DNA from 3 places in the Streptomyces sp. NPDC043726 genome. Region 1 is predicted to be linked to each of the others. Evidence: riboswitches for the same ligand, from Rfam matches in the RefSeq annotation. Region 1 holds a riboswitch; each other region holds the start of a gene.
What was found. A riboswitch is a leader RNA that binds a small molecule or an ion and turns the genes downstream of it on or off. The one in region 1 is predicted to bind cyclic di-AMP.
Positions count from the first base shown of each region.

Region 1 (9,980 bases):
ACGCTGGGTTTACGAATGCCGCGTGGTTATGCCAGCGCGGCAGCCGTCTGTGTCGAGGGGTGGCGCATGTCCAGGGAGCAACGCGGGCCGAACGAAAAGCTCGGCGCCGTTCTCGCCCTCGCGGGAATCAGCAACGCAGGACTCGCGCGCCGCGTCAACGACCTTGGCGCTCAACGCGGGTTGACTCTTCGCTACGACAAGACGTCGGTGGCGCGCTGGGTGTCGAAGGGAATGGTGCCGCAGGGCGCGGCGCCGCACCTCATCGCCGCCGCCATCGGCCAGAAGCTCGGCCGCCCGGTGCCGCTCCACGAGATCGGCCTGGCGGACGCGGATCCCGCACCCGAGGTGGGTCTCGCCTTCCCCCGGGACGTCGGACAGGCGGTGCGGTCGGCGACGGACCTCTACCGCCTCGACCTCGCAGGCCGGCGTGCCGGCTCCGGCGGCATCTGGCAGTCGCTCGCGGGATCGTTCGCAGTGAGCGCATACGCAACGCCCGCCTCGCGATGGCTGATAACCCCGGCCGACAGTTCGGTCGCGCGCGAGGTGAACCCCGCCGAGGGCTCCGGCGCACCGGCCAAAGTCGGCCACAGCGACGTGCAGAAACTGCGGGAGGCCGCCGAGGACGCCAGGCGCTGGGACTCCAAGTACGGAGGCGGCGACTGGCGTTCGTCCATGGTGCCCGAATGCTTGCGGGTGGAGGCGGCGCCGCTGCTGCTCGGCTCGTACTCCGACGAGGTGGGCCGGGCGCTGTTCGGGGCGAGCGCCGAACTGACGCGCCTCGCGGGGTGGATGGCCTTCGACACCGGGCAGCAGGAGGCCGCGCAGCGGTACTACATCCAGGCGCTGCGGCTCGCCCGCGCGGCGGCGGACGTACCCCTGGGCGGGTACGTCCTGGCCTCGATGTCCTTGCAGGCGACCTACCGGGGCTTCGGCGACGAGGGCGTCGACCTCGCGCAGGCGGCCCTGGAGCGCAACCGCGGTCTGGCCACGGCCCGCACCATGAGCTTCTTCCGGCTCGTCGAGGCGCGCGCGCACGCGCGCGCAGGGGACGCGCAGGCCGCCGGCGCCGCGCTCAAGGCGGCGGAGGGCTGGCTGGAGCGCTCGCGGGACGGCGACCAGGACCCGTCCTGGCTCGGCTTCTACTCCTACGACCGCTTCTGCGCGGACGCGGCCGAGTGCTACCGCGATCTGAAGGCGCCGCGTCAGGTGCGCCGGTTCACGGAGCAGGCGCTGTCGAAGCCGACGGAGGAGTTCGTGCGCTCGCACGGGCTGCGGCTCGTCGTCTCCGCGGTCGCCGAGCTGGAGTCCGGCAACCTCGACGCGGCATGCGAGCAGGGCGTGCGGGCGGTGGAGGTGGCGGGGCGGATCTCCTCGGCGCGTACCACCGAGTACGTGAAGGATCTGCTGCACCGGCTCGAGCCGTACGGCGACGAGCCGCGGGTGGTGGAGCTGCGCGAGCGGGCCCGCCCGCTGCTGATGGCTCCGGCGTAGGCCCCCTCCTCTTCCCCCGGGTTTGAAGGCATTGTCAGTGGCGCAGTGCACTATCGGAGACGGGAGGTGGTGCGGGTGCGGCCGGGGATCGTCCACGACTGCGATGTGCTCGTGATCGGCGCCGGGATCGTCGGGCTGTCCACGGCGTACGCGATCACGCGCGCCGCGCCGGGCACCCGCGTCACCGTGCTGGAGAAGGAGTCCGGACCCGCCCGGCACCAGACCGGCCGCAACAGCGGGGTGATCCACAGCGGGATCTACTACCGGCCCGGCTCACTGAAGGCGCGGTACGCGGTGCGCGGTGCCGCGGAGATGATCAAGTTCTGCGCCGAGTACGACATCGACCACGCGGTCACCGGCAAGCTGATCGTCGCGACCGAGCGGGCGGAGCTGCCCCGGCTGCACGCACTGGTCCAGCGCGGGCGGGAGAACGGCATTCCGGTGCGGGAGCTGGGCGCCGCGCAGATCGCCGAGTACGAGCCCGAGGTGCGGGGCCTGGCGGCGATACAGGTCGGGACCACCGGGATCTGTGACTTCGTGGGGGTCGCGCGGCGGCTGGCGGAGGCGTCCGGGGCGGAGATCCGGTACGGCGCCCAGGTCGTACGGGTGGACCGGCGGCCCGAGCTGGGGGTCGCCGTGCGGACGTCCTCGGGGGACGTCGTCCGGGCCCGGGTGCTGGTGAACTGTGCCGGGCTGTACTGCGACGAGATCGCCCGGCTCACCGGGGACGAGCCGGGGATGCGGATCGTGCCGTTCCGGGGGGAGTACTACACGCTCGCGCGGCCTTCGCTGGTGCGGGGGCTGGTGTATCCGGTGCCGGATCCGGCGTTTCCCTTCCTCGGCGTGCATCTGACCCGGGGGATCGACGGAGAGGTGCACATCGGGCCCAACGCGGTGCCGGCGCTGGCTCGGGAGGGGTACGGCTGGGGGGTCGTACGGCCGCGGGAGCTGGGGGCGACGCTGGGCTGGCCGGGGGCGTGGGCGATAGGGCGACGGCACTGGCGGTACGGGGCGGGGGAGCTGCGGCGGTCGGTGTCGAAGACCGCGTTCGTGTCGGCGGTGCGGAGGCTGTTGCCGGCGGTCACCTCGGAGGACCTGGTGCCCGCGGCGGCGGGAGTGCGGGCGCAGGCGGTGCTGCGGGACGGGACGCTGGTGGACGACTTCCTGATCCGGGAGGGTGCGCGGGCCGTGCATGTGCTGAACGCGCCGTCCCCGGCGGCCACGGCATCGCTGCCGATCGGGAGAGAGGTGGCTCGGCGGGCGTTGGCCGAGCTGGCTCGGGCCTGAGCTTTTCGCCCCCGCCGCCCCTACCCGTCCCAACCCTGAGGGCTGCGCCCTCAGACCCCCCTTTCGGCCCTGAACGGGTCTCGTCCTCACACGCCGGACGGGCTGAAATACCGCCACCCGTAGAATCGAAGCACTGTGTCTGACTCCCTCTCCACCCCCGAAGCCCCCCAGCCCGTCCCCGGCCACACGCCCGGCGTGTCTGTCCGGCATACCCGGGCCAAGGGGCAGCCGCGGTTCCCGGACGGGCCGCAGGCCGATCCGGCCGGGTCGCACTTCGAGCGGCGGATCCGGAGTTTTCAGCCGCGGCGGAGCCGGGTGACCGCGGGGCAGGCGGACGCGCTGCAGCGGCTGTGGCCCAAGTGGGGGCTCGACATCGACGGGCAGCGGGTCATCGACCTGCCGGAGATGTTCGGCAACGACCGACCGGTCGTGCTGGAGATCGGGTTCGGGATGGGCGAGGCCACCGCGCAGATGGCCGCCGCGGATCCCGACACCAATGTGCTCGCCGTCGACGTGCACACGCCCGGCCAGGGCAACCTGCTCAACCTCGCCGACCACCACGGCCTGTCCAACATCCGCGTCGGCAACGGCGACGCCATCATCCTGCTCCGCGAGATGCTCGCCCCGGACGCCCTCGACGGGCTCCGCGTCTACTTCCCGGACCCCTGGCCCAAGAAGCGGCACCACAAGCGGCGGCTGATCCAGCCGGAGTTCCTCAGCCTCGCCGCGACCCGGCTCAGGCCCGGCGGGCTGCTGCACTGCGCGACCGACTGGGAGCCGTACGCCGAACAGATGCTCGAGGTACTGACGGCCCATCCGGACTTCGAGAACACGCAGGCCGACGGCGGTTTTGCGCCGCGTCCCGAGTTCCGGCCGCTGACCCGTTTCGAGGGCCAGGGACTGGACAAGGGACATGTCGTGAACGACCTGCTCTTCCGTCGCGTACAGCAGCGCGTAGACCTGCGCGCGGCCCAGCGCGTACCCCACTCGGACGAACCCCCCACCGGCGCCTGAGCCCACCGCTCTCCCTCTGCGGGCTGCGCCCCTCCCTCGTTAGGGTCAATGCCGTGGCCACCTGTCCCCCGTCCCCGACGCACCCCCCCGGTCCACCCGGCGGCGCACTGCGGCACGCGCACTGGTGGCAGCGGAAGTGGGTGCGTTACGGCGCGCTGATCACCCTGCTCGCCCTCTCCGGTCTCGTGATCCTCGCCCTCGTGCGGGAGCAGACCGGCACCCAGGGGTTCCTGGTCGGTCTCGGGCTCGCCGTCCTGCCGGTGCCGCTGCTCATAGCCGCCTTCCGCTGGCTGGACCGGGTCGAGCCGGGCCCCTGGCGGAATCTGCTCTTCGCCTTCGCCTGGGGCGCCTGCGCCGCCGCACTCATAGCGATCGTCGCCAACAGCTTCGCGACCAGATGGATAGCCACGGCCACCGCGGACCCGTCCAGCGCGGACACCCTCGGGGCCACCGTCATAGCGCCGATCGTGGAGGAGTCCGCGAAAGCGGCCGCCGTCCTGCTCGTCTTCCTCTTCCGGCGGCGGGACTTCACCGGGCTCGTCGACGGGGTGGTGATAGCCGGGATCACCGCCACCGGTTTCGCGTTCACCGAGAACATCCTCTACCTGGGCACCGCGTTCGGCACCGACCAGCTCACCGGCGACAGCGGCATCGCGTCCGTGACCGCAGCGACCTTCTTCGTGCGCATCGTCATGTCTCCCTTCGCGCACCCCCTCTTCACCGTCCTCACCGGCATCGGCTTCGGTATCGCCGCGCTCTCCGGCGACCGTCAGCGCTGGCGGCGCGTGCTGCTGCCGCTGTCCGGGCTGCTGCTCGCGATGGGCATGCACGCGATGTGGAACGGCTCGTCGGTGTTCGGCCCGTACGGCTTCTTCGCGGTGTACGCGGCGATCATGGTGCCCGCGTTCGGGCTGCTGACGTGGCTGGTGATCTGGACCCGCCAGCGCGAGCTGCGCACCGTGCGCGAGGAGCTGCCCGTCTACGCGGTCGCCGGCTGGCTCACCCCCGGCGAGCCCTTCGCGCTGAGCTCGATGCGCGCCCGGCGCCTGGCCCGGCAGCACGCCCGCCGCCACGCCGGAAAGCGGGCGGCGCGGGAGGTGGCCCAGTACGAGGCGTACGCGACCTCCCTGGCGTTCCTGCGGCACCGGGGCCGCCGGGGCCGCGCGGGCTCCGACTTCGTCGTACGGGAAGCGGAGTTGCTGCGGGAGCTGTGGCGGCGCCGGGAGGTCGCGCGCCCCGCCCTGGACCACGCGGCCCGGGTCACCGCGCCGCCGGTGCCGGTGGTGCCGCCGCCGTGGCCGGTGCACGGCGGGTACGGAAACCCGGCGCAGCCGGCCTACCAGCCCTGTCCCGCGTACCCGGCGTACAACCCGTACCGCACGTAGACATGCGTAACCGGCAGCCCTGACGTCGGGGGGAAGTGCCGTCAGGACCGCCGGGGATCACACTGAGGGCTGGGTGGTCAGGGGTTGAGGCCCTTGCTGCGCAGCCAGGCCAGCGGGTCGATGCCGGAGGAGGACCCCGCGGTGTGGACCTCCATGTGCAGGTGGGCGCCGGTCACGTTGCCGGTCGCGCCCACGCGCCCGATGATGTCGCCGGTGTTGACCTTCTGGCCGACGCTGACGCTGATCGAGGACTGGTGCGCGTACCAGATCTCGGTGCCGTCCTCGAGGGTGAGCACGGTCTTGTAGCCGTAGGAGCCGTCCCAGCCCGCCGAGGTGATGGTGCCGGTGTGGACGGCCTTGAGGAGGGTACCTGTGGGAGCGGCGAAGTCGAGGCCGGTGTGGTAGCCGGAGGACCACAGCGAACCGGCCTGGCCGAAGGTGGAGGTGAGGGTGTACGAGGAAGTCGGCAGCGCGAACTGCTTGGCGAGCTGGGCCAGCCGCTCGGCCTCGGCCTTCTCGCGGGCCTCCTCCTCCGCCTTCTCCTTGGCGGCCTTGGCCTTGGCCTCGGCCTCCTTCTCCGCCTTGGCGGCGGCTTCCGCGGCGGCCTTCTCGGCAGCGGCGGCGGCGGCCTCGGCGGCCTTGGTGTCGACCTGGTCCTGCTGCTGCTCGGCCTGGGCCATGATGCGGGCGCGCAGCGCCTCACCGGCGTCGGCGCCCTGCTCGGTGCCGGTGGTGGTGACCCCGATGTTGCTGAGCGGGGTGGTGTCGGCCTCGGGAGCCTCGTCCGCGGAGTCGTTGATCAGCGGCAGGTCGGGCATGGTGATCGCGACCGGCGGCTTGCCGGACTGCGCGCTGGCCATGCCGCCCGCGCCGACGGCGGCTATGACGCCGACGCCGAGAACCGTGGAGCTGCGGGCGAGTCCGCCGCGCTGCTTGGCGACGCGGTGCCGGCCGCGTACCGGGCGAATGGACTCCGCGGTGGGGTTCCACTCCTCCCAAGGGCCCTCGTCGGTGCGGGGGCTGCCGTAGCCGAAAGCCTCGGTGTCACGCTGGCTCGGCACGAACGGGGCCTCAGGGGCAGGCCGGTTTGACGCCACGTGGGCGTGCTCCTTTCCTTCCTTCTCGCCTACCGGGTTAGCTGACGGGTTCGGAGCAGGAAGGTCTCCTACGCGCGTATATCCGCCGTTCCATGCCCGGCGAAATACGCGCGATTCACCCCAAGTTGGTGGTTCCCCGGTTCCCTCGCGGGATTCGGCGCGTGCGCACGGAGCCGACTCTTGTGACGGCTGGGACGACCGCGCTGCGTTATCGAACGTTAATAGACCCAGGGCGTTGATTCCAAGCTGTTCCTCTTGATCATTAACGATTCCGGCCTGGACTTTCGGGTCACGACGGGGCTAAATCGGGCGAGTTGACCAAGTCTCAGGCGTCACACCAGTACTGACGGTGTGTCAGTTGTTATGCGGAGGGCGTCCATCCGATCACCCGGGGTGACGGTCAGGGTCTTCGTACGGCGAGCAGGGCCATGTCGTCCGCCATCCCTCCCCCGCAGTGCCGGCGCACCTCCTCGGCGAGGGCCCGGATCAGGGTGCCGGGATCGGCGAAGACGCGGCCGGCCAGCCGTCGCTCGGGGTCGTAGAAGGCGCCGTGCGCGTCCCGGGCCTCGGACAGTCCGTCGGTGTGCAGCAGCAGGGTGGTGCCGGGCGGGAAGGGGACCTCGTCGGCGCGGTCCGGCCAGTTGCCCAGCTCGCTCATGCCCAGCGGCAGCGCCGGATCCCGCGCGGGCAGCGGGCGCACGGTCCCGTCGGGATACAGCAGCAGCGGGGGCGGATGGCCGCGGTTGACGACCCGTACGACCCCGTCGCCGTGCGGGAGTTCGGCGAGTACGGCGGTGGTGAACCCCTCGACGGCGTCGATCCCGTCGCGCCGGGAGCCCTCCCGGTCCAGCGCCCGCTCCAGCCGCTGCGCGACCGCCTCCAGGGTCGGCTCCTGCTCGGCCGCCTCCCGGAACGCCCCGATGACGACGGCGACGGCCGCGACCGCCCCCATGCCCTTGCCGCGCACGTCACCGACGACGAGCCGGACGCCGTACGCGCTGTCCTGCACCGCGTACAGGTCGCCGCCGATGAACGCGTCGGCCTGCGCCGCCTCGTAGCGGGCGGCGATCTCGTACCCGCCGAGCCGCTCCATGGGCAGGGGCAGGACGGCTCGCTGAGTGGCCTCGGCGATCTCCCGCTGCGAGGCGAGCCGCTGATGGCCCTCGCGCACGACGAGATTGAGTACGACGGCCAGGACCGCGACCGTGACCACGGTGAGCACCTCGGTGACCGTGTCCCCGTCGAGGCCGAAGCCGAAGCGGACATGGACCGCGTAGGCGGCTATCAGGGCCGCGATCCCGGTGACGACGGTGCCGAGGAGCCCGAAGAACGGCGCGGCGACCAGCGGGGCGGCGGTGAAGAAGGGGATCGCGGTGTAACCGCGGGGGGTGACGAAGTCGTACAGGACCCCACCCGCGATGAGCAGCGCCGGGAGCAGCCGTACGAAGGTGCGCGCGGGCGGGACGCGCCGTGCGTCCGCCACCCCTGAAGTCCGCACCGCCGCCTCCTGCCACGTCCGCCGTCCCTCCAGGTTTCCCGGAGCGGGGGCGGGGGGCGATCGGGGTGGGCCGAGTGGATGAGACCGGGAAGAGGGGGTGAGACCTGGAACACACGTGGCACGGACCACAGACGGCCAGGACATACACGCGGACACGACTGAGGGCCGGAACTCATTCAATGAGTTCCGGCCCTCGGCCTTCAGTAGCGGGGACAGGATTTGAACCTGCGACCTCTGGGTTATGAGCCCAGCGAGCTACCGAGCTGCTCCACCCCGCGTCGGTGAAACCAGTGTACGTCATCCGCGGGACGCCGAGCACACACGTTTGTTCAGGCGGCGGGATTCCCCGCGTGGGTCAGGGTCTCCCAGGCCACGAAGAGGTTGTCGGTACCGGCCGGGCGGGTCTTCTCGGCCAGTCTGCGGGCGGCCGGGACGGAGCCGCCGCGCCGGCCCTCCAGATGGTTGAGGGCGACCTCGAGACCGGGTCCGAGGGTCCGTTCGACCCTGCCCCCGCACAGCCACCCCGGCGCCGGCTCCCCCAGCTGATGGCGGGCGTGCAGTTCCATCGCGGCCGTCAGCCGGTCCTCGGCCTCTCCGTACAGATCGACGCCCTGGTGCCAGGCGGTCTCGGCGATGTGGGCGGTGGCGGCGAGGGAGTGGCCGACGTGCGCGAAGCCGCGGCAGGTCTCCTGGGTGAGGCCCGTCCGGTACGTCGTCTGCTCGAACCAGTACGCCGCCAGCCGCTGCGGGGTGTTCATGCCGGACCCGGCCGGGGTGAGCGGGAGGCGGCCGTCCTTCTCCAAGTAGTAGTAGGCGGGCACGCGGTCGCGGTAGCGGGCGAGGGCGTGGTCGAAGGCCGCGTGGTCGTCGAGGAAGACGGCGATGGAGATGGCGGCGTCGGTGGTGACGAGGTCCTGGGTGCCGTTGACGTCCGGGACCTTCTCGGCGACCTGGGGGAGGTGGGCGGTGCGCAGCATGCGCTCGAAGCGGGCCACGCGGTCCCGCGGCCAGCCCGCCCCGGGGCTGTACCGGACGATCTCGGCGGCGCGGGCCCACGTGGACCCGGCCCAGCCCGCCTGAAGCCCGGCGTTCTCCCCGGTGTGCCGCTGCAGCGTCGCCGACCAGGCGTCCATGATCTCCCTGGCCTTGAGGGCGTGCCGCGGCTTGCCGGTGACGGTGAACAACAGGGCCTGCGTGTAGGCGGCGATGGCGTCCTGCCGCTCCTCCGCACACCCCCGGCCGGCCTTCTTCCCGGCGGGACAGTGCACTTCGGCGCGCGGCCGGGCCCGGTACCTGTACGCCCCGTACTTGCTGTCCCGCATCCCCAGATACGCCTTCAGCCACGGCTGCTTTCCGGCGGTGACGTTCTCTCGTACGGCGGCCAGCTGGGCCGCGCCGACGAGCACGCCGGGGTGGGTGAACTCGGCGTCCGACGACAGCACCCTGGCCATGGTGCGCTCTCCGGGCCCGGCCGCCCCACAGGCGCTGACGAGCAGGGCGGCGAGCACAAGTCCGGCGGTACGCCTTCGAACTGACCTCATGTGGGCAGCGTGGCCCCGGCGGGGGTGGGGCGCAGTCCGTGTTGGGCCAACCTGCGTAGCCGCCGGGCTCAGGTCAGCAGATGCCGGTTCGGTTCCATGGCCCGGTCCGCGTGCTCCGGCAGCACCACCACGTCCGCCCCGGCCGCCGCCAGCAGCCCGGTCCCGTCCGCGTCCGTGACGAAGGTGTCGGGCTCCCGCCAGGCCGTGACCACTCTGCGCACCCCCGCGTCCAGGATCAGCCGGGCACAGGGCGCCGGGCGGGAGGCCCGCCGGGCGCACGGCTCCAGGCTGCTGTAGACGGTGGCGGAAGGCAGCCGCGGATCCGCCGGGTCGATCTTCGCCAGGGCCGCCTCCTCCGCGTGGACCACCGGGTCGTCCCCCTCCCGGGAGTGCCCGCGCGCGAGTTCCGTGCCGTCGGCGGCCACCACCACCGCCCCCACGCTGAACGCCGTCCGCGACGGCGGGCACAGCCGCGCCAGTTCGCAGGCGAGCCGCAGCCAGTGGTGGTCGGCGGCGGTCGCGCGCGTGCCCTCGCCGGGTGCGGTGGGTTCGTAGCGCATCAGCACCACGTCCTCGATGCGGCGGGAGTCCACTAGGCGGAGCCGGCCGGACTGGTACCCGCCGGGACCGAAGAGGCGGGGCGCGGAGGCGTCGCCCACGAACAGCG
Region 1 is NZ_JBWKCI010000003.1:712,338-722,317, reverse strand. It holds gene AC068Z_RS12290 (NsdA family TPR-like regulatory protein) at 67-1,491, shown strand; gene lhgO (L-2-hydroxyglutarate oxidase) at 1,558-2,778, shown strand; gene trmB (tRNA (guanosine(46)-N7)-methyltransferase TrmB) at 2,914-3,792, shown strand; gene AC068Z_RS12275 (PrsW family intramembrane metalloprotease) at 3,846-5,177, shown strand; gene AC068Z_RS12270 (M23 family metallopeptidase) at 5,255-6,274, opposite strand; cyclic di-AMP (ydaO/yuaA leader) riboswitch at 6,286-6,444, opposite strand; gene AC068Z_RS12265 (PP2C family protein-serine/threonine phosphatase) at 6,675-7,772, opposite strand; tRNA gene AC068Z_RS12260 (tRNA-Met) at 7,977-8,050, opposite strand; gene AC068Z_RS12255 (alginate lyase family protein) at 8,102-9,313, opposite strand; gene AC068Z_RS12250 (dihydrofolate reductase family protein) at 9,382-9,980, opposite strand, start outside.

Region 2 (9,980 bases), on a different contig from region 1:
CGGACCCGCTGTTCGGCACCATGCCGGGCGACGGCACCGGCTCCTACGACGCGAGCCAGTGGACGACGGGCGGCCACGAGACCCTGAACTACGACGCGTACGCGGCCCAGCACCACGCCGCCTACGACACCGGCGCGTACGAGACGACCGCCTGGTCGGCCGAGTACCAGCAGCTGTCCGTCGTACCGCCGCAGTCCACCGGCCCCGACGCCAGCGGCCATTGGGACGCCAACGCCTGGCTCCAGCCCGATCAGTCCGGTGCTGCCGCCGACCGGACCCAGCAATGGGAATGGGGCACGCAGACCTTCGACACCGGCGCCTACGACGCCACGCAGTGGAACTCCGACGGCGCCACCACCGGGGCCGACGACTACGAGCACCGGGCCGAATCGTTCGACCAGCAGGCGACGGCCACCTTCGAACAGGTCTCGGCGGAGGAGACGCCGTACGGCGAGGCGCTCCACGACGAGTACGCCGAGCCGTCCCACGACGAGTACGGCACGCCGTCCCAGGAAACCGCCTCCGGCGAGGACGAGTTGACCGCCACCGGTGAACTCCCCCCCGTCACGTCCCTGCTCGACGAGCAGGAGGAGACCGCCCCGGTCCCGGGCTCCCGCACCGCCGCCCGTGCCGCGGGACGCTCCCGCCGCCGTCCCCCCGCCAAGCGCTCCGCGCTGCTGACGGTCGCCGTGCCCTCGGCGTGCGTGATGGGCGTGGCCGGGATCGCCGCCGCCTCCGTCGGAACGCTGACGGACGAGAAGGAAACGGCGACGACCGCCTCGGACACCACCCAGGCCGTGAAGCCGTCGACCGCGAACAACAAGCTGGACACCCAGCTGGAGAGCCTGTCCGCCGGGGCCGACGACTTCGCCGACCGGGCCAGCCGGACCCAGGAGCGCATCGACCTCAAGGCCGAGCAGGAGGCCGAGCGGAAGAAGGCGGCCGAGGAAGCGGCCCGCAAGGAGCGACTGCGCCCGAAGTTCGCGCTCCCGGTCGCCCAGCACGGGCTCAGCGCCTACTACGGCCAGGCCGGCATCAACTGGATGTCGGTGCACAGCGGCATCGACTTCCCGGTGTCGTACGGCACCACGGTGATGGCCGCGACCGACGGCACCGTGCGCACCCAGTGGAACGCCGCCTACGGCAACATGATGATCGTGACCGCGATGGACGGCACGGAGACGTGGTACTGCCACCTCTCCACCTACCAGGTCGCCTCCGGTACGACCGTGAAGGCCGGCGACGCGATCGCGTACTCCGGGAACTCGGGCAACTCGACCGGCCCGCACCTGCACTTCGAGGTGCGCCCCGGCGGCGGCTCGGCCATCGACCCGCTCGCCTGGCTGCGCAGCCACGGGCTGGACCCCTCCTAGGCCCAGCCCCGGCCGGCTCGCACGCGCGGAGCTACAGCTTCTCCACCGGCGCGTACCGCAGCAGCAGCCGCTTCGGCTTGTCGCCGAAGTCGATCGTCGCCTCCGCGTTGGCACCCGTGCCCTTGACCGCCATCACCGTGCCGAGCCCGAACTGGTCGTGCGTCACCCGGTCCCCCACCGCCAGCGCGACGACCGGCTTCTCGGACGTACGACGGGTGGCGAAGCCGGAGGCGCCGGACGCCGCCGAGCGGGAGCGGGACGAGGACAGCGAGGCCGCCACGCCGGACGCGGGGCCGGAGGACATCGGCGCGGTGGCGCCGGTGCGCTTCCAGTCCACGTGCTGCGCCGGGATCTCCTCCAGGAAGCGGGAGGGCGGGTTGTACGACGGCTGCCCCCACGCGCTGCGCATCGACGACCGCGTCAGGTACAGCCGCTCCCGCGCGCGGGTGATGCCGACGTACGCCAGCCGCCGCTCCTCCTCCAGCTCCTTGGTCTGGCCGAGGGCGCGCATGTGCGGGAAGACACCGTCCTCCATGCCGGTCAGGAAGACGACCGGGAACTCCAGGCCCTTGGCGGTGTGCAGGGTCATCAGGGTGATGACTCCGGAGCCGTCCTCGTCCTCGTCGGGGATCTGGTCGGAGTCGGCGACGAGCGCGACCCGCTCCAGGAAGTCGGACAGGCCGCCCGGAGCTTCCTCGGACTCCTGCTCGAACTCCAGGGCGACGGCGGCGAGTTCCTGGAGGTTCTCGATGCGGGTCTCGTCCTGCGGATCGGTGGAGGCCTGCAACTCGGCGAGGTAGCCGGTGCGTTCGAGCACCGCCTCCAGGACCGTGGCCGGTCCGGCGCCGGACTCCACGATCGTACGGAGCTCCTCCATCAGCGTGTTGAACCGCTTGACGGCGTTGGTGGAGCGCGCGGCCATGCCGTACGCCTCGTCCACGCGCTTGAGCGCCTGCGGGAAGCTGATCTTCTCGCGCTGGGAGAGGGCGTCGATCATCGCCTCGGCGCGCTCGCCGATGCCCCGCTTGGGGACGTTCAGGATGCGCCGCAGGGGGACCGAGTCCTCCGGGTTGGCCAGGACGCGGAGGTAGGCCAGGACGTCCCGGACCTCCTTGCGCTCGTAGAAGCGGACGCCGCCGACGACCTTGTAGGGCAGGCCGACGCGGATGAAGATCTCCTCGAAGACGCGGGACTGGGCGTTGGTGCGGTAGAAGACGGCGACGTCGCCGGCCTTCGCGTCCCCCGCGTCCGTGAGGCGGTCTATCTCGTCGGCGACGAACTGGGCCTCGTCGTGCTCGGTGTCGGCGACGTAGCCGGTGATGCGCGCGCCCGCGCCCGCGTTGGTCCACAGGTTCTTGGGGCGGCGGGACTCGTTGCGCTCGATGACGGCGTTGGCGGCGGTCAGGATCGTCTGGGTGGAGCGGTAGTTCTGCTCCAGCAGGATCGTCGTCGCGTCCGGGTAGTCCTCCTCGAACTGGAGGATGTTGCGGATGGTCGCACCGCGGAAGGCGTAGATCGACTGGTCGGCGTCGCCCACGACGCACAGTTCGGCGGGCGGGATGTCGTCCGCGCTGGGCGGGACGTCGACGGGGTGCTCGCGGGTGCCGACCAGTTCGCGCACGAGGGCGTACTGGGCGTGGTTGGTGTCCTGGTACTCGTCCACCAGCACATGGCGGAAGCGGCGGCGGTAGTGCTCGGCCACGTCCGGGAAGGCGCGCAGGAGGTTGACCGTCGTCATGATCAGGTCGTCGAAGTCGAGGGCGTTGGCCTCCCGCAGCCGCGACTGGTAGAGCGCGTACGCCTGGGCGAGGGTCTTCTCGAAGCCGTCGGTCGCCTGGGCGGCGAAGTCCTCCTCGTCGATCAGCTCGTTCTTCAGGTTGCTGATCTTGGCGCTGAAGGACTTGGGCGGGTACCGCTTGGGGTCGAGGTCTAGGTCCCGGCAGACGAGGGCCATCAGGCGCTTGGAGTCGGCGGCGTCGTAGATCGAGAAGGAGGACGTGAAGCCGAGCTTCTTGCTCTCCCGGCGCAGGATGCGCACGCACGCGCTGTGGAAGGTCATCACCCACATCGCGTTCGCGCGCGGGCCGACGAGCTGCTCGACGCGCTCCTTCATCTCGCCCGCGGCCTTGTTGGTGAAGGTGATCGCGAGGATCTGGCCGGGGTGCACGCTCCGCTCGGCGAGCAGATACGCGATGCGGTGGGTGAGCACCCGGGTCTTGCCGGAGCCGGCGCCCGCCACGATGAGCAGGGGGGTGCCGGAGTGGACGACGGCCGCGCGCTGGTTCTCGTTGAGCCCCTCGATGAGCGCGGCCGCGTCGATCGCCGGACGCGGGGCGCCGTCGCGGTAGTAGGCGTCCCGGTCCGGCGGCACGTCGAACTTCCCGCCGAACAGATCGTCCGGAACGGGCTCCGGAGCGTGCTCGTCCTCGGGCGGCGGCGGTTCTTCCTCGTGGGCCCGAGGGGCCTGGAGATTCGCCAGGAAGCTGTCGTCAAAGAGGCTGCTCATCGCTCTCCGAGTCTAGGGCGCCCCACTGACAGCCCGCCGCCACCCTGAGGAGATCGGCCGGTTTCAGAAGCCGAGGATCTTCCAGACCTGGCCACCCGGGGTCTTCTCACCTTCCAGGACGGTGCCGTCACGGTCGGCGATCGACCAGGCAGAGACGTAGACCTTGCCGTCGTACGGGTCCACGGCGACGCCCGCCGGGAACGGCACCTTCACGTGCGTACGCCTGCCGTTCGAGACCTTCGTCACGACGCCGCCGAAGAGCTGGCTGACGTACAGGTCGCCGCTGCCGTTGACGGCGAGGCCGCTGATCGGGCCGAAGCCGGACTTCCAGCCGAGGATCTTGCCGCTCCAGGGGTCGACGCGCCACACGCGCGCGGTGGGCTTCTCGGTGAGGCCGTTCAGCTCGCCGACGTAGAGCTTGCCGTCGGGGCCGAGGGCAAGCGACGTGGGGACGGACTCGCGGCCGTTGTGGTCCGGGAAGACCGTGAAGGGGCGGGCCTTGCCGGACCTGGAGATCTCGACGAGGTCGTTGCCGGCCGCGTCCGCGACGATCTTCCGGCCGTCCGGGAGGGCGAGGACGGCGTACGGGTTGGACTCCAGGCTCGCCTTGTGCGGGTTGTGCTTCAGCTCCACGGCCGACACGTCGGCGGCGATCCTCGCCTTGCCGTGGCCGACGCGCAGCAGCTTGCCGAGGGTGTTCCAGGGCGGGCTGGCCGGCACCCCGGCCTCCGGCGGCACGAAGGTCTCCACGCCCCACACCTCGCCGTACAGGGCGGAGACACCGTCGACGCCGGTGGCGAATCCGCCGTCGGGGGCGGCGCCCGAGGGCAGCCCCTTCACCACCCTGTGGTGCTTCCACGCGCCCCCGTCCCAGTAGATCTTGGTGACGGCCGAGGTGAGCCCGACGCAGGTCTCCCCCTCCGGCCCCTCCCCGATGCACTTCCCGCCGCCCCGGCCCGCCTCGGCGACGTACAGCCTCCCCTGGTCGTACGAGAGCTGGCGCGGGTTGTCGAGCCCGCTCGCGATCACCCGGACGACCGGCCGGCCGTCCCCTCCCCCGCTCGCGCCGGCGGGCGCGACGCCCGCCGTGGCGGCGAGCGCGACGCCCGTGGCGACGACGAGTGACGTGCGCTTCCTCATGCCCTTACCCCCTACTCACCACCGCGGCTCACACGACCGCGGCTGGCTGGAAGCTAGCGCCCGGAAGCGGGCGGAAGACGTCACTCCGGAGGAAATACGTACATGTCGATGCAGATCAGTCCGCATTGGCCACGCCCCGCGATGCCCTGACCTAAGGTCACGAAAATGTATCGGGCATATCACCCATCAACCTTCACAGGGGCCACACGAGTTGGCTACCGTGCCGGTCAGGCCGTACGACCCCCACCGGCGAACCCCGCCGGGCCGCGCGGCCTCCGCCGAGTCCGTTGCCCGCCCACGGCAACCGGAGCCGGGGACCCAACCGACATTGGGGTGAATCGACCCGACTCCCTTACCGGGACGAGGTCGTAGGGCAACCCTTCCTAACCACCCGCCCGAACCCGACAGCTAACTCGGTAGGCGGAGCACGGAAGGAGTCGCCTCCCTTGGCGTCGCACCGCAAGTCGCGTCCCGCCGGTACGCGCGTAGCAGGCATACGCACCCCTGCCCTGGCCACCGCGGCCCTCACCTCCGTGGCCCTGCTGTCCCAGACGGCCGACGCCAGCCCGGCCGCGGACGACAAGCCGAGTCTCGAAGAGGTCGAGAAGAAGGTCGATGACCTCTACCGCCAGGCGGAGACGGCGACCGAGAAGTACAACGCGGCCAAGGAAAAGACGGCCAAGCAGCGCAAGCAGGTCGACACGCTCCTCGACGACGTCGCCAAGCGCACCCAGAAACTCAACGACGCGCGGGAGGAACTCGGTTCCTTCGCCGCCGCGCAGTACCGCACCGGTGCCGCCGCCCCCGACACCGCGACCTTCCTGCTGGCCGACACCCCGCAGGACTACTTCGACCAGACCCAGCTGATGAACCGGATGACCGGCCGTCAGAAGGAAGCGGTCGACGACTACGTCACGCAGCAGTCCGAGACGATGAAGAAGCGCCAGGAGGCCACCGAGAGCCTCCAGACGCTGAACGAGTCGCAGAGCGATCTGAAGACCGCCAAGTCCACGGTCCAGAAGAAGCTCTCCGACGCGCGAAAGCTGCTCTCCGAACTCACGGCCGAGGAGAAGGCGCGGCTCGCGGAGATCGAGCGCAAGAAGCAGGAGGAGGCCGCGCGCAAGGCGGCCGAGCTGGCGAAGCAGCAGGCGGAGGAGCAGCGCCGCCAGGAGGCCGCGGAGGCGGCACAGCAGCAGGAGACCGGCTCCACCGGTTCCGGCTCCACCTCGACCGGCACCGGCGAGTCCGACTCCACGGCGGACTCCTCCTACGCCACGAAGGCCGAGAAGGCGCTCGCCTTCGCCCGCGCGCAGATCGGCAAGCCGTACGTCTGGGGCGCCACGGGCCCGGACTCCTACGACTGCTCCGGCCTCACGCAGGCCGCCTGGAAGGCCGCGGGCGTGGACATCCCCCGCGTCACCTACGACCAGGTCAACGCCGGCACCACGGTCTCCCTCGCCAGTGCCCAGCCCGGCGACCTCGTCTTCTTCTACGACGACGTCACCCACGTCGGCATCTACATCGGCAACGGCATGATGATCCACGCCCCGAAGCCCGGCACGTACGTGCGCGAGGAGTCGATCTACTACGACGGCGAGGGCTCGATCCACAGCGTGGTCCGGCCCGCCTGAGCCACGGCGGCACGCGCGCGGGGCTTCCTTTCCGGTACCCCCGCGTGACGGGGGCTTCCCTTTCGGCGCCCCCGCGTGAGCCCCCGCTCTCCCGTGCGGCCGACCTCGGAGCCACACCGCACGCGCGCGTGGGTGCTTTCGTGCCCCACGCGCGCGTGGCCCGCCGGGAACGCGCCCGGTGCTCCATAGCATCGGCCGCATGCCCGGCACCTCTGCCCTTCGCTCACTCCGCGCCTGGTGGGCGCCGCGTCCTCCGGCGGCCGGTGCCGCGGTGATGGCGACCGGCATCATCTCGGTCGGCCTGCATCTCACCGGCTACGAGGTCCTGTCCCGGATCGCCCTGGCCGTGGGCTGCGTCGCCTGGCTGGGCCTCGCCGGGGACTTCGTCGTACGGCTGGTGCGGCAGCCGGAGCGCTGGCGGCAGGAGGCCGGCACGCCCGCCGCGCTCACCGCCGTCGCGGCGACGACCGTGCTCGGCACCCGCTTCTCCCTGCTGGGCTGGCAGTACCTTGCCGAGGCCCTGCTGGCCCTGGCCGCCCTGCTGTGGCCGGGCCTGCTCTACGTCGTCGTACGGCACTGGCGGCGCCCGATGCCCGGCGGGGTGTTCCTCGGCTGTGTGGCCACCCAGGGGCTCGCGGTGCTCGGCGCCGTCCTCGCCGCGGCGGAGTCCTCCGCCTGGCTCGCGCACGCGGCGCTGGTGCTGTTCTGGCTGGGCCTCGTCCTCTACGCCTGCGCCCTCGCCCTGTTCGATCCGCGCCAGGTGCTGGACGGCGCCGGTGACCAGTGGGTCGCGGGCGGCGCGCTGGCCATCTCCGCGCTCGCCGGTTCCAAGCTGATCGCCGCCGACGGCCCGCGGCTGTACCTGTGGAACGAGGACGCCGACGACGTCCTGCACACGGTCACCGTCGCCCTGCTGGTGCTCGACCTGGCGTGGTACGCCGTCCTCGCCGTCGCCGAGCTGGTCCGGCCGCGGCTGCGCTACGACGTCCGCCGCTGGGCGACCGTGTTCCCCCTCGGCATGACGGCGGCGGCGACCCTGTCGGTGGCCACCGCCGTCGATGTGTCCTGGCTCGAGACCCCCGGCGAGGTCCTGCTGTGGATCGCCGTCGCGGCCTGGCTGGCCGTCGCCGTGGGGGCGGTGCGGGAGGAGCGGGCCTACGCCGCCGCCGCGACCGCGGACGCCGAGCTCACGTCCACAGCACCGCGATGAAGATGTTCGCCGTGGTGAGCAGGCCCACCAGGCCGAAGAGGTTCTTGTCCACCTTCTCGTCGTCCCGCTTCACGTAGACGAGACCGAGGATCACGATCAGCAGGGCCAGCTTCACGCCGATCTTGACGTTGTCGACGGTCTGGTCGTCCGCCTGGTTCAGCCCGACCAGGATCACGCCGGTGACGAGCATCGTCGCCGCGCCGTGCAGCATCGCCGGCACGAACCGTGCGGTGCCCTGGCCCATCGCCTTCATCTGGGTGAGGAAGCCGCCCAGGAGCGAGGCGATACCGATGATGTGCAGGCCGACGAAGAGATGGATGAGTACGTCCATGAGGCCGGAGCCTAATCAGGGGCCTGCGGGGCGCCCGACACCGGCCCACCCCCACGGCGGCCGATCTTGCATATATGCGCTCCATAGCACCCCGCCGTTCCCACCCGCCCCCGAAACCACGACATCGGTCATCGCACAGCGTGAAGGCGACCGCCCCGATCGCGGATCACGGTCACATACGGTCACCCAGCGATCCCCTCATGGCAGTTCCGCACAACGCGTTACCAAGCCGACACACCCAGGTTTAGCGTCCTCCCCCAGGTGACCGGCTCCCCACCGCCGCCCGGGCCAGGGGCGGCAGCCGGACACCTCCGCCGAGAAGGTCCGGCGGCGGCCGGCTCCCCCTGTGCGGGCCGCCGCCGGACCTGCAGCTCAGGGCGGTCGTAGCAGTCGTGCGAAAGGACGTGCAGTCCACGTGGCAGCGCACCGCAAGCCCCGACAGCGCTCGGCCGGCGGCAACACCGTCCGTACGGCCGCGACGGTCGCCCTCGCGGGCGCGGCCACCGCTACGGGCTTCGACGGGACCGGGCACGCCGAGCCCGAACTGACACCGGCGCAGGTCAAGGCGAAGGTGGACCGGCTGTACCAGGAGGCGGAGACCGCCACCGAGAAGTACAACGGCGCCAAGGAGAAGGCCGAGGCGGCCGAGGCGCGGCTGAAGTCACTGCGGGACACGGCCGCGCGCAAGACGGAGAAGCTCAACTCGGCTCGGGACGCGCTCGGTTCTATGGCGGCGGCGCACTACCGCGAGGGCGGTCTCGATCCCGCCGTACAGCTCGCCCTCTCCGACGACCCCGAGCGGTATCTGGACGGCGCCGAGTTCGTCGAGCGGGTCGGCACCCGGCAGCGGGCGTCCGTCGCGGACGTCCGCAAACAGCTGCGGGAGATCGAGCAGTTGCGCGGGGCCGCGCACATCGAGCTGGCCTCGCTCACGTCCCGGCAGGCGGAGCTGAAGCGGCACAAGAAGACGATCACCGGGAAGCTGGACGCGGCCAACCGGCTGCTGTCGCGGCTGTCGGCCGAGGAGCGCGCGGAACTCGACGAGGGCACCGACCGTGCTTCCCGCGGGGTCTCGCAGGAGCGCGCGGGGCTCACGGCTCCCGGCTCCGCCACGGCCCAGGCGCCCACCTCCCGCGCGGCGGACGCGGTCGCCTACGCCTACCAGAAGCTCGGCAGCCCCTATGTGTGGGGCGCGACCGGCCCGAACGCCTTCGACTGCTCGGGGCTGACCCAGGCCGCCTACCGCGCCGCGGGCGTCTCGCTCCCCCGCACGACCTACTCCCAGATCGGCGCGGGACGCCGGGTCTCCCGCTCCGAACTCCTCCCGGGCGACCTGGTGTTCTTCTACTCCGGGATCAGCCATGTCGGCATCTACGTCGGCAACGGCCAGATGATCCACGCCCCGAACCCGTCCGCTCCGGTGCGCCTGGCGCCGATCAACGAGATGCCGTTCGCGGGAGCGACCCGGGTGGTGTGAGGCGCTCTGCCGTCAGACCAGCCGCCGGGCCGTCGCCCACCGGGTCAGTTCGTGCCGGTTGGACAGCTGCAACTTCCGCAGGACCGCCGAGACATGGGACTCGACCGTCTTCACCGAGATGAAGAGCTGCTTGGCGATCTCCTTGTAGGCATAGCCCCGGGCGATCAGCCGCAGCACCTCCCGCTCGCGCTGGGTGAGGCGGTCCAGGTCCTCGTCGACCGGGGGCGCGTCGGTGGAGGCGAAGGCGTCCAGGACGAAGCCGGCCAGCCGGGGCGAGAAGACCGCGTCGCCCTCCTGCACCCGGAAGATCGA
Region 2 is NZ_JBWKCI010000001.1:672,932-682,911, forward strand. It holds gene AC068Z_RS03080 (M23 family metallopeptidase) at 1-1,373, shown strand, start outside; gene pcrA (DNA helicase PcrA) at 1,405-3,879, opposite strand; gene AC068Z_RS03090 (ScyD/ScyE family protein) at 3,943-5,019, opposite strand; cyclic di-AMP (ydaO/yuaA leader) riboswitch at 5,286-5,457, shown strand; gene AC068Z_RS03095 (C40 family peptidase) at 5,466-6,650, shown strand; gene AC068Z_RS03100 (tellurite resistance/C4-dicarboxylate transporter family protein) at 6,850-7,860, shown strand; gene AC068Z_RS03105 (hypothetical protein) at 7,838-8,191, opposite strand; gene AC068Z_RS03110 (C40 family peptidase) at 8,607-9,668, shown strand; gene AC068Z_RS03115 (LuxR C-terminal-related transcriptional regulator) at 9,681-9,980, opposite strand, start outside.
Region 2: another riboswitch for cyclic di-AMP. It lies ahead of AC068Z_RS03095 (C40 family peptidase); the one in region 1 lies ahead of AC068Z_RS12270 (M23 family metallopeptidase).

Region 3 (9,980 bases), on a different contig from region 1:
GGCGGCCCTGCGGACGCACCTGCGCGGCCTGGTAGCGCAGCAACTGGGCGTCGTCGGTGATGAAGACCAGGTCCTCCTCGCCGGTGCGCAGCTCCACCGCGCCGACGATCCGGTCGCCCTCCTTGAGGGTGATGACCTCCAGCTCCTCCTTGTTGGACGGGTAGTCGGGCACCACGCGCTTGACGACACCCTGGGCGGTGCCGATCGCCAGGCCCGGCGAGGACTCGTCCAGCGTCGTCAGGCAGACCAGCGTCTCGTCGCCCTCCAGGGAGACGAACTCCGCCAGCGGCGCGCCGCCCGCGAGATTCGGCCGCGACGCCGTCTCCGGCAGCGTCGGCAGGTCGACGACACTGATCCGCAGCAGCCGGCCCGCGGACGTCACCGCGCCCACCTCGCCGCGCGCCGTGGCCGGTACCGCCGAGATGATCACATCGTGCTTGGAGCGCTTGGCGTCCTCGTCCTCGGCGAAGGGGTCGCCGTTCGCCGTACGGGCCAGCAGGCCCGTGGAGGACAGCAGCACCCGGCACGGGTCGTCCGCCACCTGCAGCGGCACGGTCGCCGCCGGGGCGCCCGCCGACTCCAGCAGGACCGTACGCCGCTCGGTGCCGAACTTCTTGGCCACCGAGGCCAGTTCGGCGGAGACCAGCTTGCGCAGCTCCGCGTCCGAATCCAGGATCCGGGTCAGCTCCGCGATCTCCTCGTTGAGCCGGTCCTTCTCCGCCTCCAGCTCGATGCGGTCGTACTTGGTGAGCCGGCGCAGCGGGGTGTCCAGGATGTACTGCGTCTGGACCTCCGACAGCGAGAAGCGCTCCATCAGGCGCTCCTTGGCCTGCGCGCTGTTCTCGCTGGAGCGGATCAGCCGGATGACCTCGTCGATGTCCACGAGGGCGGTGAGCAGGCCCTCCACCAGGTGCAGGCGGTCGCGCCGCTTGGTGCGGCGGAACTCGCTGCGGCGCCGGACGACCTCGAAGCGGTGGTCGAGGTAGACCTCCAGCAGCTCCTTCAGGCCCAGGGTGAGGGGCTGGCCGTCGACCAGGGCGACGTTGTTGATGCCGAAGGACTCCTCCATCGGCGTCAGCTTGTACAGCTGCTCCAGGACGGCCTCCGGCACGAAGCCGTTCTTGATCTCGATGACCAGGCGCAGGCCGTGCTGGCGGTCGGTGAGGTCCTTGACGTCGGCGATGCCCTGGAGCTTCTTCGAACCGACCAGGTCCTTGATCTTGGCGATGACCTTCTCGGGGCCGACCGTGAAGGGCAGCTCGGTGACGACCAGGCCCTTGCGGCGGGCCGTCACGGTCTCCACCGACACCGTGGCGCGGATCTTGAAGGTGCCGCGGCCCGTCTCGTAGGCGTCGCGGATACCGGCGAGGCCCACGATCCGGCCGCCGGTGGGCAGGTCGGGGCCCGGGATGTGCCGCATCAGGGTGTCCAGATCCGCGTTCGGGTGGCGGATCAGATGGCGGGCGGCCGCGATGACCTCGGAGAGGTTGTGCGGCGGCATGTTGGTGGCCATGCCGACCGCGATCCCGGAGGCGCCGTTGACCAGGAGGTTCGGGAACGCGGCGGGCAGCGCCACCGGCTCCTGCTCCTGGCCGTCGTAGTTGGGCGCGAAGTCGACCGTGTCCTCGTCGATCGACTCCGTCATCAGGCTCGTCGCCTGCGCCTGCCGGCACTCGGTGTACCGCATGGCGGCCGGCGGGTCGTCGTTGCCCAGCGAGCCGAAGTTGCCGTGGCCGTCGACCAGCGGCACCCGCATCGAGAAGGGCTGGGCCATGCGCACGAGCGCGTCGTAGATCGACGTGTCGCCGTGCGGGTGCAACTTACCCATGACCTCGCCGACCACGCGCGCGCACTTCACATAGCCGCGGTCGGGGCGCAGGCCCATCTCGTTCATCTGGTAGACGATGCGGCGGTGCACCGGCTTGAGGCCGTCACGGGCGTCCGGCAGGGCGCGGGAGTAGATGACCGAGTACGCGTACTCGAGGAAGGAGCCCTGCATCTCGTCGACGACGTCGATGTCGAGGATCTTCTCCTCGTACGAGTCGTCGGGCGGCGGGGTCTTCGTGCTGCGGCGGGCCATCGCTGCCTGGGCTCCTTGCTAGACGCGTGAACTGGATCTGACGCGGACCATTGTGGACCGCGGCACTGACAACCCGGACCAGGACCCGGTGTCGGCCCTCCGGCCCGGCGCGGAGGGGCACCTCCGCTCACGGCTGCCCGCAGGCTACGCGATCCGCCGCCGGCATCCGCCCTCGGCGTACGCGGCCCGGGAACTTCGCCGAGCCCTCGCACGCTTGCATACAGTGGCAGGACCGGCAGGAAAACCGCGGTTTCCAGACCGCGTCCGCGATCGGAAGGACGTACATGCCCATGGGTCACACGGCCACAACCCAGGCAGGCTCCGGCGGCCTGACAGCGACCGAGCACCGCCTGGCCAACGGCCTGCGCGTGGTGCTCTCCGAGGACCACCTGACCCCGGTCGCGGCGGTGTGCCTCTGGTACGACGTCGGCTCCCGCCACGAGGTCAAGGGACGTACCGGCCTTGCTCACCTTTTCGAGCACCTGATGTTCCAGGGCTCCGGCCAGGTCAAGGGCAACGGCCACTTCGAGCTGGTGCAGGGCGCCGGCGGCTCGCTCAACGGCACCACCAGCTTCGAGCGCACCAACTACTTCGAGACCATGCCCGCCCACCAGCTGGAGCTCGCCCTCTGGCTGGAGGCCGACCGCATGGGCTCGCTGCTGGCCGCCCTGGACGACGAGTCGATGGAGAACCAGCGCGACGTCGTGAAGAACGAGCGCCGCCAGCGCTACGACAACGTCCCCTACGGCACGGCCTTCGAGAAGCTCACCGCCCTCGCCTACCCGGAGGGCCACCCCTACCACCACACGCCGATCGGCTCCATGGCCGACCTGGACGCGGCCACCCTGGAGGACGCGCGGGCGTTCTTCCGTACGTACTACGCCCCGAACAACGCCGTGCTGTCGGTCGTCGGCGACATCGACCCGGAGCAGACGCTCGCCTGGGTCGAGAAGTACTTCGGCTCCATCCCCGCCTTCGACGGCAAGCCCGCCCCGCGGGACGGCTCGCTGCCGGAGATCATCGGCGAGGAGCTGCGCGAGGTCGTCGAGGAGGAGGTCCCCGCGCGGGCGTTGATGGCCGCCTACCGCCTCCCGCACGACGGCACGCGCGCGTGCGACGCCGTGGACGTGGCCCTGACCATCCTCGGCGGCGGTGAGTCCTCCCGCCTCTACAACAGGCTCGTGCGCCGCGACCGTACGGCCGTCGCCGCCGGGTTCGGCATGCTGCGGCTCGCCGGAGCGCCCTCGCTCGGCTGGCTGGACGTGAAGACCTCCGGTGACGTCGAGGTCCCGGTGATCGAGGCCGCCATCGACGAGGAGCTGGCCCGGTTCGCCGCCGAGGGCCCGACGGCCGAGGAAATGGAGCGCGCCCAGGCCCAGTTGGAGCGCGAGTGGCTGGACCGGCTCGGCACCGTCGCGGGCCGCGCCGACGAACTGTGCCGCTACGCCGTCCTGTTCGGCGACCCGCAGCTCGCCCTCACCGCCGTGGGGCGCGTGCTGGAGGTGACGGCCGAGGAGGTCAAGGAGGTCGCCAAGGCCCGGCTGCGCCCCGACAACCGCGCGGTGCTGGTCTACGAGCCGACGGTCCCCACGGAAACCGTCGAGGAACCCACCGAGGACCTCGAGTCCCAGGCCACCGTGGAAGCAAGCGACGAGAACGAGGAGACGGCCAAGTGACCGAGCTCGCCCCGATGGAGTTCCACCCCCAGCCGCAGGCGGGCGAGCCGAAGGTCTGGGCCTTCCCGGCGCCCACGCGCGGGACCCTCGACAACGGCCTGACCGTGCTGCGCTGCCACCGCCCGGGACAGCAGGTCGTCGCCGTCGAGGTGCTCCTGGACGCCCCCCTGGACGCCGAGCCGGCCGGCCTCGACGGCGTCGCCACGATCATGGCGCGCGCCTTCTCCGAGGGCACCGACAAGCACACCGCCGAGGAGTTCGCCGCCGAACTGGAGCGCTGCGGCGCCACCCTCGACTGCCACGCGGACCACCCCGGTGTACGTCTCTCCCTCGAAGTGCCGGTCTCCCGCCTGCCCAAGGCGCTCGGACTGCTCTCCGACGCCCTCAGGGCGCCCGCGTTCGCCGACAGCGAGGTCGAGCGGCTGGTCGCCAACCGGCTGGACGAGATCCCGCACGAACTGGCCAACCCCTCCCGGCGCGCCGCCAAGGAGCTGTCCAAGCAGCTCTTCCCGGCGACCTCGCGCATGTCGCGTCCGCGCCAGGGCACCGAGGAGACCGTCGCCGCCATCGACTCCCCGGCCGTACGCGCCTTCTACGAGCGGCACGTGCGCCCCGCCACGGCCACCGCCGTGGTCGTCGGCGACCTCACCGGAGTCGACCTCGACGCGCTCCTGGCCGACACCCTCGGCTCCTGGACCGGCTCCCCGGCCGAGCCGCGGCCCGTGCCCCCGGTCACCGCCGACGACACCGGCCGCGTCGTCATCGTGGACCGCCCCGGCGCCGTCCAGACCCAGCTCCTGATCGGCCGCGTCGGTTCCGACCGGAACGACCGTGTGTGGCCCGCGCAGGTCCTCGGCACGTACTGCCTCGGCGGCACCCTCACCTCCCGCCTGGACCGCGTCCTGCGCGAGGAGAAGGGCTACACCTACGGCGTGCGGTCCTTCGGGCAGGTCCTGCGCTCCGCCCCGGACGGCACCGGTGCCTCGATGCTCGCCATCAGCGGCTCCGTGGACACCCCCAACACCGGTCCCGCCCTCCAGGACCTGTGGACGGTGCTGCGCACCCTCGCCGAGGGCGGGCTCACCGACGCCGAGCGGGACGTCGCCGTGCAGAACCTCGTCGGGGTGGCGCCGCTGAAGTACGAGACGGCCGCCGCCGTGGCCGGCACGCTCGCCGACCAGGTCGAGCAGCACCTGCCCGACGACTACCAGGCCACGTTGTACCGCCAGCTCGCCGCGACCGGCACCGTGGAGGCCACCGCGGCGGTCGTGAACGCCTTCCCGGTGGACCGTCTGGTGACGGTTCTGGTCGGGGACGCCGCGCAGATCAAGGAGCCCGTCGAGGCCCTCGGAATCGGTGAAGTCACCGTCGTGACGGCCGAGTAGACACACCCTCGGTTGTGAACGCGCGGCGACGCGCGTGTGGGGCCCTGGTGACGGAAGCGCCACCAGGGCCCCTTTATGTCCGAATTGAGGGAGAGGTTGCCTGTCTGACCTGTGGCATGCGCTACAAAAGCCGTGATCCGTTTGGGGATTGAAAGTTGCCCCGTTTAGCGTCATCCGGGCTGTCCGTCAGGCAGTGCGCCGCGACCGCGGCACCGGACAGTCATCGCCGAGTCCCCGTACGGCGCAAGCCAGGGGAGCCGGGGACCCCACCGTAGTCCCTGGGGTGAATCGGACGCCCGCGCCCAGCGCGAGGGGGTCCGTAGGAGACCTTCCTGCTCCGAACCCGTCAGCTAACCCGGTAGGCGAGAAGGAAGGAAAGGACCAGCCACTTCATGGCGTTCACCCGCGCCACCGGGAAGCACCGTCGTCCCAGCCGGATGCAGCGCACCACCGCCCGCGCGGCGGGCGTCGCGGCGCTCACCGCCACCGGCGTCGTCGGCACCCTCGCCGCCCCGGCCCTCGCCGCGGAGCCCTCCGCCGAGCAGACCGGCATCACCCCCGTCATCACCATCGGCGGCTCGATCGCCGACGAGATCGACGCCCAGGCCGCGGCCCAGCAGCAGGCCGCCGAGGAGGCCGCGGCGAAGAAGAAGGCCGAGGAGGCCGCCCGCGAGCGGGCCGCCGAGGCCGCCAAGGAGGCCCGCGAGGCCAAGGAGCGCGCCGCCCGCGAGGCCGAGCGCAAGCGCCTGAACACCTTCGTCTCGCCGATCTCCGGCTCCTACGTCTCGACCGGCTACAAGGCCGGCGGTGCCGTCTGGTCCTCCGGCAGCCACACCGGCGTCGACTTCCACGCCGCCGGCGGCACCTCCGTCCGCTCGGTCGGCACGGGCACCGTCGTCGAGGCCGGCTGGGGCGGGGCGTACGGCAACCAGATCGTCATCAAGATGCACGACGGCACGTACACCCAGTACGGCCACCTGTCCTCCATCGGTGTCTCGGTGGGCCAGACCGTCACCCCTGGGCAGCAGATCGGCCTCTCCGGCGCGACCGGCAACGTCACCGGGGCGCACCTGCACTTCGAGGCGCGCATGACCGCGGAGTACGGCTCGGACATCGACCCCGTCGCCTACCTCCGCTCGCACGGCGTGAACCTCTGACCGCACCCGCACCCGCACCCGCACCCGCACCCGCGACCGCGTCCCGGAACCCCGGCTCCCGAGCCGGGGTTTTTCGGCGTTTTCGGGGCCCCGCTGTCCAAAAAATATCCATGGATTCCGGTCCGCCGTCGGAAATTCCGAGTCATTGGAATAGAGTCGCTGAACACGCGTCAGTCGTCGACGTTTCACGGGGATTAAAGCGGAGGTCGGTCATGCGTATTCCGGCGCACTCGGTATGCACGGCGATCCGGGACGACATCGTCGCCGGTGTCCACGAGCGCGGCAGCCGGCTCACCGAGGAACTGCTCGCGCGGCGCTACGGCATCTCGCGCGTCCCCGTCCGGGAGGCGCTGCGCACGCTGGAGGCGGAGGGCTTCGTGGTGACCCGGCGGCACGCGGGCGCCTGCGTCGCCGAGCCGACCGAGCAGGAGGCCGCCGACCTGCTGGAGATGCGCACGCTGCTGGAGCCGCTGGGTGCCGCGCGGGCCGCCCAGCGGCGCACCGAGGCGCACCTGAAGGTGCTGCGCGGCCTGGTGAGGCTCGGTCAGGAGCGCGCCAGGCGGGGCAACAGCGAGGATCTGCGTTCCCTGGGCGGCTGGTTCCACGAGACGCTCGCCCAGGCCTCCGGCAGCCCCGCGCTGACCTCGGTACTGACCCAGCTGCGGCACAAGATCGCCTGGATGTACGCGGTGGAGGCGCCGGTCAGCCCCGTGGAGACCTGGGCGGAGCACGGGGCGATCGTGGACGCGGTGGCGCGCGGCGACAGCGACCGCGCGCGGGCCGTCACGGCCGCGCACACGGAGCGGTCCAGCGGCAGGCATCGGCTCAGGCTCCCGGGCCCCGGCGAGCGTGTGAGGAATTCGCAACATCCCGTAAACATGTCGGGCCCGCGTCATTAACACGCGCACCGTATACAAAGAGCAGGTAATTCGCGGGGGACTATTTCTGCTGCCCGAATTCAGAAAAGGCGAAGGGCCCGCCCGGCAATTCGGGCGAGCCCTTCAAAGGGTGCGGCGAGTGCCGCGTCCGCTGAATGCTCAGACGGTCTCGGGGAGTTCCTCGAGGCCCTCGGAGACCAGCTTCGCCAGACGGTCCAGGGCGGCGTCCGCGCCCTCGGCGTCGGACGCGAGCACGATCTCCTCGCCGCCCTGGGCGCCCAGGCCCAGAACCGCCAGCATGGAGGCCGCGTTGACGGGCTTGCCGTCAGCCTTGGCGATCGTCACCGGGACGCCTGCGGCCGTGGCGGCTCGGACGAAGATGGAGGCGGGGCGGGCGTGGAGGCCCTCGGCCCAGCCGACGTTGACGCGGCGCTCAGCCATGTGATGCTGCCCTTCAGGTTCTCAGGTTGTCTAGACCAGTGTTCCACAACGTGAAGCGTGCCCGGTACGGACCCGTGTCCCGTACTGCGTGGTCGCCGGACCGCGGCCTCGGTCCGACACCCGTCCTCCACAGACTGCCTCGCGCCGTTGTCGTACGCGAGCCGTACTCTGGGCCCCATGCAGAGCGCGTCGGACCGGCACGAGTACCCCGCCCACTGGGAAGCCGACGTGGTGCTGCGCGACGGCGGCACCGCGCGCATCCGCCCCATCACCGTTGACGACGCCGAGCGCCTGGTCAGCTTCTACGAGCAGGTCTCGGACGAGTCGAAGTACTACCGCTTCTTCGCGCCCTACCCGCGACTGTCCGCCAAGGACGTCCACCGCTTCACGCACCACGACTTTGTGGACAGGGTGGGACTCGCGGCCACGATCGGCGGCGAGTTCATCGCCACCGTACGCTACGACCGCATCGGCGCCGACGGACTGCCCGCCTCCGCGCCCGCCGACGAGGCCGAGGTCGCCTTTCTCGTCCAGGACGCCCACCAGGGGCGGGGCGTCGCCTCCGCGTTGCTCGAACACATCGGCGCGGTCGCGCGGGAGCGCGGGATCCGCCGGTTCGCCGCCGAGGTGCTGCCCGCCAACACCAAGATGATCAAGGTGTTCACGGACGCCGGGTACACCCAGAAGCGCAGCTTCGAGGACGGCGTCGTCCGGCTGGAGTTCGACCTGGAGCCCACGGACCGCTCGCTCGCCGTGCAGTACGCGCGCGAGCAGCGCGCCGAGGCGCGGTCCGTGCAACGGCTGCTGGTGCCGGGGTCGGTGGCCGTCATCGGCGTCGGCCGGTCGCCGGGCGGGGTCGGGCGCGGCGTGCTGGACAACATCCGGGAGGGCGGGTTCCGCGGTCCGCTGTACGCCGTGAACCAGGCGTTCCCCGAGGAGCTGAAGGAGCTCGCCGGGGTGCCCGCGCACCGCTCGGTGCGCGACGTCGACGGGCATGTCGACCTCGCGGTGGTCGCCGTGCCGGCCGACCAGGTCCCGCGGGTCGTCACCGAGTGCGGTGAGCACGGGGTGCAGGGACTGGTCGTGGTCTCCGCGGGCTACGCCGAGAGCGGGCCCGAGGGCAGGGAGCGCCAGCGTGAACTCGTCCGGCACGCGCGCGCGTACGGCATGCGGATCATCGGGCCGAACGCCTTCGGCGTCATCAACACCTCGTCGGACGTACGGCTGAACGCCTCGCTCGCCCCCGAGATGCCGAGGCCGGGACGGATAGGGCTGTTCGCGCAGTCCGGTGCCATCGGCATCGCGCTGCTGTCCCGGCTGCACCGGCGGGGCGGGGGCGTCACCGGTGTCACCGGGGTGTCGACCTTCGTCTCCTCCGGGAACCGGGCCGACGTGTCCGGCAACGACGTCCTCCAGTACTGGTACGACGATCCGGACACCGATGTCGCCCTCATGTACCTGGAGTCCATCGGGAACCCGCGCAAGTTCACCCGGCTCGCCCGGCGGACGGCGGCGGCGAAGCCGCTGGTCGTGGTGCAGGGCGCGCGGCACGGCGGGGCCGCGCCGCAGGGGCATGCCGTACGGGCGACGCGGTTGCCGCACGCCACGGTGTCGGCGCTGCTCCGGCAGGCCGGGGTGATCCGGGTCGACACCATCACCGAGCTGGTCGACGCGGGGCTGCTGCTCGCGCGCCAGCCGCTGCCGGCCGGGCCGCGGGTGGCGATCCTGGGGAACTCCGAGTCGCTGGGGCTGCTGACGTACGACGCGTGCCTGGCCGAAGGGCTCCGGCCGCTGCCCCCGCTGGACCTGACGACCGGGGCGACGGCGGCGGACTTCCGCCGGGCACTGTCGCGGGCGCTCGCCGACGACACGTGCGACTCCGTCGTGGTGACCGCGATTCCGGCGATCGGGGAGACGTCGCCGGGGGAGGAGGTGCTGGCGGAGGCCCTGCGCTCGGCGGCGGAGGAGGCGCCGGGGAAGCCGGTGCTGGTGGTGCACGTGGAGCTGGGCGGACTGGCGGAGGCGCTGTCCGCCGCGGCGAGCACGGCGCCGAGGGTTGCGTCGCCGGTTCCTCCGTCCGCGCCCGATGCGGAGGTTTCCGGCGCGCCCGGCGCGGCGGGCGAGGACGTTTCCGGCGCGCCCGGCACTCAGGCTGAGGCCGGGGCGGACGCGCGGCCCGGCGCTGACGGGGTGCCGCCTTCGTCGGCTGCGGGGGCCGCCCCAGGCGGCACGACTGCCCGCGGCTCGGGTGGTCAAGGGGCGGCCGGCCCCGCCTCGGCCGGTGTCGAGGGGGTGGCTCGTCCCGGCCCGGGTGGCCTGGAGGTCCCCGGCGAGGCCGGGGCTCGGCTCATCCCCGCCTATCC
Region 3 is NZ_JBWKCI010000014.1:124,590-134,569, forward strand. It holds gene AC068Z_RS34160 (DNA gyrase/topoisomerase IV subunit A) at 1-2,080, opposite strand, end outside; gene AC068Z_RS34165 (M16 family metallopeptidase) at 2,365-3,756, shown strand; gene AC068Z_RS34170 (M16 family metallopeptidase) at 3,753-5,141, shown strand; cyclic di-AMP (ydaO/yuaA leader) riboswitch at 5,356-5,520, shown strand; gene AC068Z_RS34175 (M23 family metallopeptidase) at 5,534-6,298, shown strand; gene AC068Z_RS34180 (GntR family transcriptional regulator) at 6,511-7,197, shown strand; gene AC068Z_RS34185 (HPr family phosphocarrier protein) at 7,336-7,617, opposite strand; gene AC068Z_RS34190 (bifunctional acetate--CoA ligase family protein/GNAT family N-acetyltransferase) at 7,795-9,980, shown strand, end outside.
Region 3: another riboswitch for cyclic di-AMP. It lies ahead of AC068Z_RS34175 (M23 family metallopeptidase); the one in region 1 lies ahead of AC068Z_RS12270 (M23 family metallopeptidase).